DNA from 3 places in the Streptomyces sp. NPDC055013 genome. Region 2 is predicted to be linked to each of the others. Evidence: riboswitches for the same ligand, from Rfam matches in the RefSeq annotation. Region 2 holds a riboswitch; each other region holds the start of a gene.
What was found. Region 2 has a riboswitch for cobalamin ahead of ACWGDB_RS07545 (CoA-acylating methylmalonate-semialdehyde dehydrogenase). Riboswitches for the same ligand answer to the same signal wherever they lie in the genome.
Positions count from the first base shown of each region.

Region 1: another riboswitch for cobalamin. It lies ahead of ACWGDB_RS34570 (ribonucleoside-diphosphate reductase subunit alpha); the one in region 2 lies ahead of ACWGDB_RS07545 (CoA-acylating methylmalonate-semialdehyde dehydrogenase).
Region 3: another riboswitch for cobalamin. It lies ahead of ACWGDB_RS29325 (cobalamin biosynthesis protein); the one in region 2 lies ahead of ACWGDB_RS07545 (CoA-acylating methylmalonate-semialdehyde dehydrogenase).

Region 1 covers NZ_JBSGVW010000039.1:31,866-36,339, forward strand. The annotation lists gene ACWGDB_RS34565 (ATP-binding protein) at 1-2,084, opposite strand, end outside; cobalamin riboswitch at 2,326-2,465, shown strand; gene ACWGDB_RS34570 (ribonucleoside-diphosphate reductase subunit alpha) at 2,590-4,474, shown strand, end outside.
Region 2 covers NZ_JBSGVW010000004.1:271,154-275,627, reverse strand. The annotation lists gene ACWGDB_RS07550 (ABC transporter ATP-binding protein) at 1-1,391, shown strand, start outside; cobalamin riboswitch at 1,464-1,637, shown strand; gene ACWGDB_RS07545 (CoA-acylating methylmalonate-semialdehyde dehydrogenase) at 1,858-3,381, shown strand; gene ACWGDB_RS07540 (acyl-CoA dehydrogenase family protein) at 3,387-4,474, shown strand, end outside.
Region 3 covers NZ_JBSGVW010000028.1:76,202-80,675, reverse strand. The annotation lists gene ACWGDB_RS29335 (anion permease) at 1-780, shown strand, start outside; gene ACWGDB_RS29330 (hypothetical protein) at 833-1,054, shown strand; cobalamin riboswitch at 1,171-1,311, shown strand; gene ACWGDB_RS29325 (cobalamin biosynthesis protein) at 1,414-2,355, shown strand; gene ACWGDB_RS29320 (cobyric acid synthase) at 2,352-3,863, shown strand; gene cobN (cobaltochelatase subunit CobN) at 3,860-4,474, shown strand, end outside.

The DNA.
Region 1 (4,474 bases), on a different contig from region 2:
AGCAACCTCAGCTTGGCGTCGTCGAGGCTGCGCCGGTCACCCTTGAAACCGGCCCACGTCCTGCGCACGTCGCCCAGGATGTCGCCCAGCAGCCGCGGAACGTCCTCCACGCTCTCGATCTCCACGGCGGCCGCGTAGAGGTCGAGCGCCTTCGGATCGTCCGTGCGGCGTTCAGCGGCCCTGCAGAGCCGGTGGGCCAGGGTGTGCCCCCGCACCCGTGAGCGGCGGAGCCGTTCCTCGACCTCCTTCGTCACCTCGGCCCGTACACCTTCCCGGCGGGCCCGGACCGTCGCCGCACGGCGGCGCGACAACAGCACCAGGGCCATGAGCAGTTCACGGCTGGGCCCGGGCGGCTGGAGCACATGCTCGACGAGCTCGCCGGCGCCCCGCTCGCCCAGCTGCCGCAGCACGCGATAGCCGAAGTAGGCCTGGATGATGCTGTGCGGGAAACGGACCTTGCGCTCGAAGCCCTCCACCAGTCCGAGCCTGTCCGCATTGCGTGCGATCCGGGCGAGGGCGGCGCGGCACTGGTCCATGTTGCCGCCGCGCAACCGCTTCCTCTCGTCCGGGCCGATCCGCCGGCACAGCACGTCCCAGATCTGCTGCCGGTGCCACTCGGAGAAGACGTTCCCGCGCCTGCCGTACCGGTCGAAGGCGCGTCCGCCGGCCCACAGGTGCTCGGCGCGGGCCTGCGCGCGTCGCATCGGACCGGGGTGGACGTCCGAGTCGAGCAGCTCTCCGAGGCCGACCTCCAGCTTGTCCTGGAGCAGTCCCAGACAGGCCAGGGCGGAGACCACTTCGAGGGCGTCGCGGCGTTCCTGCCGGCTCAGCGCGACGTCCCGGCGCAGCCTGCCCTGGCACAGCGCCTCGTCCCAGGTCTCCAGCAGCCACAGCCGCAGCATGCCGCGGTCGCGGCTGCGGGTGTTCATGTGCTGCGGGTCGTTGTCGGGCCGGTCGTGCTCCAGGGCGCCGTGGCGGTGCAGTTCGCGGGCGATCTGGAGGTAGACCGGCGACTCGGTCACCTCCGCCGTCTCCACGATCCAGTCCACGCGGCGTTCGTCCGTCTCCGGGACGCGTGCCTGGACGAACCGCAGGGCCTCCTCCTCGCTGAGCGGTTCCAGCTCCACGATCGCGGCCGGGGTGCTCTCCAGCGGGCTGTGCGGACGGGAGGCGATGACGAGGGGCAGCTTCTCCTCGTGGGCGCGCTCGATGGCCCGCCGGATGATGTTGTCCCGGTGCTGTTCGAGGCCGTCGCCGAGGAGAGCCTCCTCCAGTCCGTCGGCGATGACGACCGGTTTGTCGTCGGCCAGGAGTTGCTGCCAGACCCGCTCGGTCTTGCCGCGCGCGAGGATGCCCCGGGGTGCCTCTTCGGTGAAGCGCTGCTTGGCCATGCGTTCGAAGTTCAGGTCGGTGCCGCCGTTCGCGTCCCGCAGCCGGATCGGCACGGGTACGGCGTTCTGCTCCGCCAGCAGTTCCGTGAGGCGTACCAGGACGGCGGTCTTGCCCACACCGACGCCGCCGACCAGCAGATAGGGCCGGCGGGTGGCGCGCTCCCGCAGCCGTTCGGCGATGACCTGGGCGATCTCCTCGCGGCCCACGATCTCGGCGGTGTCCGGGCCTGCGGTGAGCACCAGTCGGTGGGGGTCGTCCCGTGCCTTGGCGAGATAGCGCCGCTTGGTCCAGCGGTACCACCAGAACAGAAAGAGTGTGGCGGCGATCGACGCGGCGAGCACCGGGCCGACGAAGCGCATGACCGTCTCGAATCCGGGGTTGCCCTGCCGCCACCGCTCGAAGCCGGTCGTGTTGCTCGAGATCAGGATGTACAGGCCCTCCACCACCCAGGCGAACAGGGCGAGCGCGGCCACCGTCCAGATGGCCCGGGTGACGTTGGTGTAGGTGAACCACCGGCGCCATTTCCTGGGGCGGGTGGTGCCGCCGCGGGCCTCCAGGCGGATCATCAGCCGGTGCCAGTGGCCCACGAACCCCTGCCTGACCCAGGTGCCCGCCCGTCTCGGAGCCAGCGTCGCCATCGGCGCGTCGCGCGGCCGCTTCTTGCCGGGCGGGCGACGCACGACCCTCGTCATCGTTCGTCTCCTTCCGAGAAGGACTCTCGAAACGGAGCGACCGCGGGGCGCCGACACCTATCTCCATGGAAGCACTCCCGGAACTCCCCGCAACCCGGCGGCCCCATGGCCGGCATGCGCGCCCCGGCGAGGGTCGAGATCCGGATACTCGCCGACATCACTCTCCTCACCTACAAGTTGACGCTCTGAAACCAGCACGACACAACATCTGGGGGTGGCGTGGCGGGTGAGCACAAGATGTATGCTCATGCTCGCTGTCGCCGCAGGGGAATCCGGTGCGAATCCGGAACTGTCCCGCAACGGTGTACTTGTGCATGTCTGTTCCCAGGACCGGCGTGCGCAGGAGTCAGTCCGAGGACCTGCCGACAGCGCGCCCGGCCACCCGGCCGGTGCGCCCGACGTCCGGGCCTCGTGGAATGGGCCGGTGGACGCGACGCCGTGTGCGCTCGTGTGCTGCCCCCTGCCCTCGCCGAGGCCCCCGTGCCGAGCGAGGGAGAGCCCCCACGTGACCATCGCGCCAGCAGACCCGGCCTCAGCCGTTCCTACCGTCCCCACGGACGAGGACGCTCCGGGAACCGCCTTGCTGCGGACCCTGACCGAGCTGACCGCCGACCTCGCCGACGCCGACCCCGGCCGGGTCGCCGCCGCCGCGCTGCGCGGCCGGTCCGCGTTCGCGGACGAGGCGGAGCTGCGCGAGCTGGCCACCGAGGCGGCGGCCGGCCTGATCTCCGAGGACCCCGCCTACAGCAGGCTCGCCGCCCGGCTGCTGACCCTCTCCATCGCCGCCGAGGCCGCCTCGCAGGGCGTGACGTCCTTCACCGGATCGGTCGCGGTCGGACACCGTGAGGGCCTCATCGCCGACCGGACCGCCGAGTTCGTGCGGCTGCACGCGGCCCGCCTCGACGCCCTGGTCGACACCGACGCCGACGACCGCTTCGGCTACTTCGGCCTGCGCACCCTGCACAGCCGGTACCTCCTGCGGCACCCCATCACCCGCAAGGTCGTCGAGACGCCCCAGCACTTCATGCTGCGCGTCGCCGCCGGTCTCGCCGAGGACGACACCGCCCGGTCGGTGGACGAAGTCTCCGCGCTCTACGGGCTCATGAGCCGCCTCGACTACCTCCCGTCCTCCCCCACCCTCTTCAACTCCGGCACCCGGCACCCCCAGATGTCGTCCTGCTACCTCCTCGACTCCCCCAAGGACGAGCTGGACTCCATCTACGACCGCTACCACCAGGTCGCCCGCCTCTCCAAGCACGCCGGCGGCATCGGGCTGTCGTACTCCCGTATCCGCTCCCGGGGTTCGCTGATCCGCGGCACCAACGGTCACTCCAACGGCATCGTCCCGTTCCTGAAGACCCTCGACGCCTCGGTCGCCGCGGTGAACCAGGGCGGCCGGCGCAAGGGCGCGGCCGCGGTGTACCTGGAGACCTGGCACTCCGACATCGAGGAGTTCCTGGAGCTGCGCGACAACACCGGTGAGGACGCCCGCCGTACGCACAACCTGAACCTCGCGCACTGGGTCCCGGACGAGTTCATGCGCCGGGTCAACGCCGACCAGCCGTGGTCGCTGTTCTCGCCGTCGGACGTGCCGGATCTCGTGGACCTGTGGGGCGACGAGTTCGACGCCGCGTACCGCAAGGCCGAGGCGGCCGGGCTCGCGAAGAAGACCATTCCCGCCCGTGACCTGTACGGCCGCATGATGCGCACCCTCGCGCAGACCGGCAACGGCTGGATGACCTTCAAGGACGCCGCCAACCGCACCGCCAACCAGACGGCCCTGCCGGGCCATGTCGTCCACTCCTCCAACCTCTGCACGGAGATCCTGGAGGTCACGGACGACGGGGAGACGGCGGTCTGCAACCTGGGGTCGGTCAACCTCGGCGCCTTCGTGAACACGATGACCGGCGACATCGACTGGGAGCGGCTCGACGCCACCGTCCGCACGGCCGTCACGTTCCTCGACCGGGTCGTCGACATCAACTTCTACCCGACCGAGCAGGCGGGCCGGTCGAACGCCAAGTGGCGGCCGGTCGGACTCGGCGCCATGGGCCTGCAGGACGTCTTCTTCAAACTGCGCCTGCCCTTCGACTCGGCCGAGGCGAAAGCCCTGTCGACCCGGATCGCCGAGCGCATCATGCTCGCCTCCTACGAGGCCTCCGCCGACCTCGCCGAGCGCAACGGACCGTTGCCGGCCTGGGAGAAGACCCGTACCGCCCGGGGTGTCCTGCACCCCGACCACTACGGTGTCGAGCTGACCTGGCCGGAGCGCTGGGCTGCCCTGCGCAGCCGTATCGCCACCACCGGCATGCGCAACTCCCTCCTCCTCGCCATCGCGCCCACCGCGACCATCGCGTCGATCGCCGGTGTCTACGAGTGCATCGAGCCGC
Region 2 (4,474 bases):
GCCTCAGCCCACTCGTCGTCGCCGCGTCCGTGCCCCCGGCCTGCCTCATCGCCGCATTCGCCGTGGACCCCCTCCTCGGTGCCGCCCTCCTGCCGGCCGTCGCCCTCATGGCCACCGTCCCGTTCTGGCTGCGCCGCCGCTCCGCCGAGCAGGGCCGGCGGATGCGCGAGGCCACCGGAGAGGCGGCCGCCGAAACGGTCGACGCCGTCCAAGGGCTCGCCGAGACCCTGGTCTTCGCCCGCCAGGACCACCAGGCCGACCGCCTGCGCACCGCCACGGAACGCCTCGGCCGCACCACCGCCGCCCACCGCTCACGCGGCGGCGTCGAGAAGGCGGCAGGCGACGCCATCGCCGCCATCGGCCTGATCGCCGTGCTGCTCACCGCGCTCGCCCTCGTCGACACGGGCAGCCTGCGCACCGAGCAGGTCCCCGTCGCGGCCGTCCTCGGCGCCTTCGCCTTCCTCCCGCTGATGACCCTCGTCGACACCTGGCGCGAGCTCGCCGCCATCCGAGCCGCGGCCGTGCGACTCACCGAGATCGTCACCGCCGAGCCGGACGTCACCGACCAGACGACCGACGAACCCGCACCCACGGAGCGCATCGACGCCACGGTCGCCTTCGACGGCGTCCGCTTCCGCTACCGCCCGCAACTCCCGGACGCGATCAGCGACATCACGTTCACCGTCTCCGCCGGCACCACGGTTGCCCTCGCGGGCCACTCCGGCGCGGGAAAGAGCACCTGTGCCTCCCTCCTTCAGCGTCACTGGGACCCGGCCGCCGGTTCGATCACCATCGGCGGCCACGACCTGCGCACCCTGCCGTTGCCCCAACTCCGGCGCCTCGTCGCCGCGGTCCCCCAGGACACCTATCTCTTCAACCTGAAGATCAGCGACAACATCCGCCTCGCCCGTCCCGACGCCACCGACGCCGACGTCGAGAAGGCGGCCCGTGCCGCCCACGCCCACGACTTCATCACGCGCGACCTCCCCGACGGCTACGACACCCTCGCCGGAGAACGCGGCAGCCACCTCTCCGGCGGCCAGCGCCAGCGCATCGCCATCGCCCGCGCCCTCCTTGCCGACACCCCGGTCCTCGTCCTCGACGAGGCGGTCTCCAACCTGGACGCGGAGAGCGAGGCGGAGGTCGACCAAGCCCTGCGCGCGGCCCGCGCCGGCCGTACGACCCTCATCGTCGCCCACCGCCCCTCCACGCTCGCCACCGCTGACACCGTCGTACTCCTCGAAGAGGGGCGGATCGTGGACGTGGGTCACCACCACGATCTGCTGGCGCGCTGCCCGGGCTATGGGGCATTGCTCCACCCTGAAGGGCAAGGGACCGAACCGGACGGGACGTTGCACGAAGAGCATCCCGCAGGGTGCAATCAGCCCTAGGATTCGAGGACTTCGCGCCCGGGCCGCCAAGGTCCGCACAACACTGGATTTACTAGGACGTCCAACTATATATTCGAGAGGTAAGCCCGCGGTGCAGGGAAGCCGGTGTGAATCCGGCGCGGTCCCGCCACTGTGACCGGGGAGTACGCCGTCGAGCAGAACGCCACTGACGAGCTGGATGTCGGGAAGGCGGACGGCGCGCGCTGATCCGGGAGTCAGGATACCGGCCGTGGGATGTTCCGTGTTGTCCACGAGGATGGAGCTGACACGCATGGCACCGGTGTGCATCCACGACTCCGGCGGACCCGCCCGACCAGCCCGACGGCTTGTCGCGCGCCCGGCCGTCACAGCCTGACGGTCCCCTCGCCATACGCGATCTCGCGCAGCCTTCCCGCACACACGCCACCGCGTCCGTGTGCGGTGGCGCCGCGCGCCATCCCGGATCACCTGACGAGAGCAGGCACCCATGGTCCGCGTACAAGACCACGCCCCCGTGCGTGAGTTGACCCACTTCATCGGCGGCAAGCACACCCCGGGAACCTCGGGGACGTTCGGCGATGTGTACGACCCCAACACCGGCGAGATCCAGGCCCACGTGCCCCTCGCCACCCGTGCCGAGACCGAGGCGGCGATCGCCGACGCGGCGCAGGCGCAACAGGCGTGGGGGGAGTGGAACCCGCAGCGCCGCGCCCGCGTGTTCCTCCGGTTCCTCCACCTCGTCGAACAGGAGAAGGACGCGCTGGCCCGGCTGCTGTCGTCCGAGCACGGCAAGACCATCGCCGACGCCCACGGTGACCTCCAGCGCGGGCTGGAGGTGGTCGAGTTCGCCGCCGGCATCCCGCACCTCCTCAAGGGCGAGTTCACCGACAACGCCGGCACCGGCATCGACGTCCACTCCCTGCGCGCACCTCTCGGCGTGGTCGCGGGCATCACCCCGTTCAACTTCCCCGCGATGATCCCGCTGTGGAAGGCCGCCCCGGCGCTGGCATGCGGAAACGGCTTCATCCTCAAGCCGTCGGAGCGCGCCCCGTCCGTCCCGCTGCGACTGGCCGAGTTGTTCCTGGAGGCCGGTCTGCCGCCCGGCGTCCTCAACGTCGTCAACGGCGCCCGGGAGACAGTCGGCACCCTGCTCGAAGACCCCCGTGTCGCCGCCCTCGGCTTCGTCGGCTCCACGCCGATCGCCGCGCACGTCTACGCCACCGCAGCCGCCCACGGCAAGCGCGCCCAGTGCTTCGGCGGTGCCAAGAACCACATGATCGTCATGCCGGACGCCGATCTCGACCAGGCCGTGGACGCCCTCATCGGCGCCGGATACGGCTCGGCGGGTGAGCGCTGCATGGCGATCTCGGTCGCCGTGCCGGTCGGTGAGGACACCGCCGATGCGCTGGTCGCCCGCCTCAAGGAGCGCATCGGCAGCCTGCGGATCGGCCGCAGCGACGACCCCGAGGCCGACTTCGGGCCCCTTGTCGGGCAGGACGCGCTCGACCGGGTGCGCTCCTACGTCGACCTCGGCGTCGAGGAGGGCGCTGAACTGGTCGTCGATGGAAGGAACTTCGTCCTTCCCGGTCACGAGAACGGCTTCTTCGCCGGTGCCTCCCTCTTCGACCGGGTCACCCCCGCGATGCGCATCTACCAGGAGGAGATCTTCGGGCCGGTCCTGTCCGTCGTCCGCGCCGCCGACTACGAGGAGGCCCTGCGCCTGCCCAGCGAGCACCTCTACGGCAACGGCGTCGCGATCTTCACCCGGGACGGCGACACGGCCCGCGACTTCACCCGGCGCGTGAACACCGGCATGGTCGGCGTCAACGTGCCCATCCCGGTTCCCGTCGCCTACCACACCTTCGGTGGCTGGAAGCGCTCCGGCTTCGGCGACCTCAACCAGCACGGCCCGGACGCCATCCGCTTCTACACCCGCACGAAGACGGTCACCTCGCGCTGGCCCGCAGGCCTGAGGGAAGGCGCGAGCTTCACGATCCCCACGATGGGCTGAGCGACATGACCAGCACCTTGCTCACCGAGGACCAGCAGGCCCTCGTCGAGACCACCCTCGACTTCGCCCAGGACCACCTCGCCCCGCACGCCCTCGACTGGGACCGTGACAAGCACTTCCCCGTCGACGTGCTCCGCAAGGCCGCCGGGCTCGGCCTCGGCGGCGTCTACGTCCGCGAGGAGTCGGGCGGCTCCGGCCTCACCCGCGCCGACGGCGTGCTCGTCTTCGAGACCCTGGCCGCCGGCTGCCCCTCCATCGCCGGTTACCTGTCCATCCACAACATGGTCGGCTGGATGATCGACCACTACGGCGACGCCGCGCAACGCGAGCGCTGGCTGCCCCGCTTGTGCGCCATGGAAGACCTGGGCAGCTACTGCCTCACGGAACCCGGAGCGGGCTCGGACGCCGCCGCCCTCACCACGCGTGCGGTTCGCGACGGCGATCACTGGGTGCTCACGGGGGTGAAGCAGTTCATCTCCGGCGCGGGCGTCTCCCAGCTCTACCTCGTGATGGCCCGTACCGGAGGCGAAGGCGCTGACGGCGTCTCCGCGTTCGTCGTCGACAAGGACGACGCCGGTCTCTCCTTCGGGCCGAACGAACGCAAGATGGGCTGGAACGCCCAGCCCACCCGTCAGGTGATCCTCGACGAGGTACGTCTGCCCGCCGACCGGCTGCTCGGCGCCGAGGGCCACGGCTTCCGGATCGCGATGAACGGCCTCAACGGCGGCCGGCTCGGCATCGCCGCCTGCTCCCTGGGCGGTGCCCGCAGCGCACTCGACCGCAGCCTGTCCCACCTCGCCGACCGGGAGGCGTTCGGAGCGCGCCTCCTAGACGCGCAGGCCCTGCGCTTCCGCCTCGCCGACATGGCGACCGAACTCGCCGCCGCCCGCGCCCTCGTACAACAGGCCGCCCAGGCCCTGGATCACGGGGACCCGCAGGCGCCGTACCTGTGCGCCATGGCCAAGCGCTTCGCCACCGACACCGGGTACTCCGTCGCCGACGGGGCGCTCCAACTGCACGGCGGCTACGGCTACCTGAGCGAGTACGGCGTCGAGAAGATCGTCCGCGACCTGCGGGTCCACCAGATCCTGGA
Region 3 (4,474 bases), on a different contig from region 2:
CTGGCCACCCGCCTGACCTACTCGCTCGGCAAGAAGGCCGACGGCGAGTCCGCCAAGAAGGGCTACCGCGCCGGCCAGATCGCCTCGGCCGGCCTGGTCTCCCTGGCCCACGGCACCAACGACGCGCAGAAGACCATGGGCATCATCACCCTCGCCCTGGTCGCCGGCGGCACCCTCGCGCCCGACTCCGACCCGCCCATGTGGGTCATCCTCTCCGCGGGCGTGGCCATCGCGCTCGGCACCTACCTCGGTGGCTGGCGCATCATCCGCACCATGGGCAAGGGCCTGACCGACCTTCAGCCGCAGCAGGGCTTCGCCGCCCAGACCAGCGCGGCCACCGTCATCCTGGCCTCCTCCCACCTCGGCTTCTCCCTGTCCACCACGCACTCCGTCTCCGGCGCGGTGATGGGCGCGGGCCTCGGCCGCAAGGGCGGCGTGGTCCGCTGGTCGACGGCGACCCGCATGTTCGTCGCCTGGGGCCTGACCCTCCCGGCCGCCGCACTGGTCGGCGCGATCGCGGAGTACGTGACGGGCTTCGGTGCCTGGGGCACGGCCGTCGTCGCGGTCTTCCTGGTCGCCTCCAGCGCCGCGATCTGGAAGATCTCCCGCCGCGAGGTCATCGACCACACCAACGTCAACGAGTCCGACGAGCCGGCCGGCGTGGTGACCACGGCCATGGCCGCCGTTACCCCGCCGCCCGCGGGCACGGCGACCGAGGAGCTCACGGCCACCATCCCGGCCCAGTCCTCGGAGCCGAAGCCTTCGAAGGCCTCCGTCTGACGCACCCGGTCATTCCAGTCACTCCCCCTCACTCACTCAAGAAAGCAGAAGCATGAAGATCGACTGGGCGGCACTCGGCTCCGTCTTCGGCGTCAGCCTCGTGGTGACCGTGGCCCTGGTGGGTCTGTTCACCCTCGGCATCGCGGGCCTGTCGCGACGCGAACGGGCCGTGGCGCAGGGCGACTCGGCCTCTCTCGCGGTCACGGGCGCGTACGCGTGCTTCGCGGCATGCGCGGCGGCAGTGGCGTACGGCATCTATCTGATCGTGGCCTGACGCACGACGCGCACCACCTGAAACACCCGAGGTGCGGGACGGATCACCGTCCCGCACCTCACTGCTGTGTGGGCCTTCGCACACTCTCCCTTCGCAGGTCAACGGCAAGTTGACGGCCGTTCCAACCCCGTGGTGGACTGCCGGAGCCATGTGCGGCGGCAGGAGAGGAAGCCGGTGTGAATCCGGCGCGGTCCCGCCACTGTCACCGGGGTAGATAGCCCCCGGGAGCCAGGAACTCTCACCGCCGATCTCGTCGAACCAGGGCGCGGACACCCTGAGTGAGGACATAACGCGATGCTCGCCTGCCGATCGACATGCAGAACCGGACCCTCGTCTGACTCGACGATCGGCTGACCCCGATGCGTGCCGATCGCGTCTTCGCGTACGGCGCCGCCGCCGGACTTCTCGGTGATCTGCTGCTCGGCGATCCTCGCCGGGGGCATCCGGTCGCCGTGTTCGGGCGGACCGCCGCCGCCGTGGAACGGGTCCTGTGGCGCGACCACCGCGCTTTCGGTGCGGTGCACACCGCTGTGTGCGCCGGTGGCGCCGTGGCGCTCGGTGCCGCCGCGGCTCGTCTCGCACGTACGTCCCCCGCCACCTCCGTCGCGCTGACCGGCGCCGCCACCTGGGCGGTCGTCGGGGGGACTTCGCTCGCCCGGGAGGCCCGGGTGATCGGGCAGGCACTGCAAGCGGGGGACGTCGAGGCGGCACGTGCCCGGCTGCCGCATCTGTGCGGGCGGGATCCGCAGGCACTGGACGCGGACGGGATCGCGCGGGCGGTCGTGGAGTCCGTCGCCGAGAACACCTCCGACGCGGTCGTGGGGGCGCTGGTGTGGGGCGCCGTGGCAGGCGTTCCCGGGCTGGTCGGGTTCCGGGCGGTGAACACGCTCGACGCCATGGTGGGGCACAAGTCGCCCAGGTACCGGCGCTACGGCTGGGCTTCGGCGAGGCTCGACGACGTGGCGGGGTGGCCGGGATCCCGGCTGACCGCCGTACTCGCCGCCGTCGCCGGGGGTGACCCCCGTGGGGCGGTACGAGCGTGGCGCGCCGATGCCGCCCAGCACCCGAGCCCCAACGCGGGGCCCGTGGAGGCCTCCTTCGCGGGGGCGCTCGGGGTCCGGCTGGGCGGGACGCTGTCGTACGGCGGACGGGTCGAGCACCGGCCCGTGCTGAACGGGGACGGGCGGGCCGTCGGCACGCAGGACATCGAACGGGCCGTACGGCTGTCGCAGCGCGTCGGCTGGCTGGCGCTCGGCGTCTGTGTCGCCGCGCGCCGCATCGCGAAGGGGCGTACCTCATGACGGGCGGTGGTCTCCTCGTCGCCGGCACGACGTCCGACGCCGGCAAAAGCGTCGTCACCGCCGGGATCTGCCGGTGGCTGGTGCGGCAGGGAGTGAAGGTCGCGCCGTTCAAGGCGCAGAACATGTCCCTCAACTCGTTCGTCACGCGTGAGGGCGCCGAGATCGGGCGGGCGCAGGCCATGCAGGCACAGGCGTGCCGGGTCGAGCCGACCGCGCTGATGAATCCCGTGCTGCTCAAGCCCGGTGGGGAGCAGAGCAGTCAGGTCGTGCTGCTGGGCAAGCCGGTGGGTGAGCTGAGCGCACGCGGCTATCACGGCGGGCGGCAGCAGCAGTTGCTGGGGACCGTGCTCGACTGTCTCGCCGAGTTGCGGGGCACGTATGACGCGGTGATCTGTGAGGGGGCCGGCTCTCCGGCCGAGATCAATCTGCGGCGGACCGACATCGTCAACATGGGGATCGCCCGCAACGCCGGGCTGCCCGTGCTGGTGGTGGGTGACATCGACCGCGGGGGCGTGTTCGCCTCCTTCTTCGGGACGGTCGCCCTCCTCTCGCCCGAGGATCAGGCGCTCGTCGCCGGATTCCTGGTGAACAAGTTCCGCGGCGACGTCAGCCTCCTGGAGCCGGGGATCGACATGCTGCACGGCCTCACCGGACGGCACACCTACGGCATCCTCCCCTTCCAGCACGGCCTGGGCATCGACGAGGAGGACGGGCTGCGGGTGTCCCTGCGCGGGACCGTCCGGGAGTCGAACGTCGCTCCGCCTCTCGGCGAGGACGTGCTGCGGATCGCCGTCTGTGCCGTGCCGCTCATGTCCAACTTCACCGACGTCGACGCCCTGGCCGCCGAACCCGGCGTCGTCGTGCGGTTCGTGGACCGGCCTGAGGAGCTGGCGGACGCCGATCTCGTCATCGTCCCGGGGACCCGGGGGACGGTCCGGGCGCTGGAGTGGCTGCGGGAGCGGGGGCTCGCGGAGGCCCTGAAGCGCAGGGTCGCCGAAGGCCGGCCCGTCCTCGGCATCTGCGGCGGCTTCCAGGTCCTCGGCGAGCACATCGAGGACGAGGTCGAGAGCCGGCGGGGCCATGTCGAGGGGCTCGGTGTGTTGCCCGTGCGGGTGCGGTTCGCCCGCGAGAAGACCCTCACCCGGCCGGAGGGAGAGGCCCTCGGCGCGCACGTCGCGGGGTACGAGATCCACCACGGGGTCGCCGAGATCCATGGCGGGGAAGCCTTCCTCGACGGCTGCCGGGTCGGCCAGACCTGGGGCACGCACTGGCACGGTTCGCTGGAGTCGGACGGTTTCCGGCGGGCCTTCCTGCGCGAGGTGGCCGCCGCCGCGGGCCGCCGCTTCGTGCCGGCCCCCGACACGTCGTTCGCCGCGCTGCGCGAGGAACAGCTCGACCGGCTCGGCGACCTGATCGAACAGCACGCTGACACGGACGCGCTCCGTCGGCTCATCGAGTCGGGCGCGCCGCAAGGACTGCCTTTCATTCCACCGGGAGCGCCCGCATGAGCACTGTGTTGTTGTTGTCGACCGCCGACACGGACCTGTTGGCGGCCAGGGCCGCTTCCGGTGCCTCGTACCGGATCGGCAATCCGACCCGCGTGGACGTCACCGAGGAACTGCCCGCGCTCATCGAGGGCTCGGACATCGCCGTCGTACGTCTGCTGGGCGGCAAGCGGGCCTGGGAGGACGGGCTCGCCGCGCTGAAGGCCTCGGGCATCCCGACGGTGCTGCTCGGCGGCGAGGCCGTCCCGGACGCGGAGTTGATGGCCGAGTCGTCCGTCCCGGCCGGTGTGGTGGCCGAGGCGCTGAGGTATCTCGTCGAGGGCGGGCCCGCCAACCTCACCGAACTCGCGCGGTTCCTCTCCGACACCGTGCTGCTGACGGGCGAGGGGTTCGTCGAGCCGCAGAAGATGCCGGAGTTCGGCGTCCATGGTGAGCGTGCCCTCGTCGACGGCCGTCCGACCGTCGGCGTGCTCTTCTACCGGGCCCACGAACTCAGCGGCAACACCGCCTTCGTGGACACCCTGTGCGACGCGATCGAGGCCCGGGGCGCCAACGCTCTTCCGGTGTACTGCGGTTCGCTGCGGGGGGCGGACGCGGAGCTGTACGAGATCCTA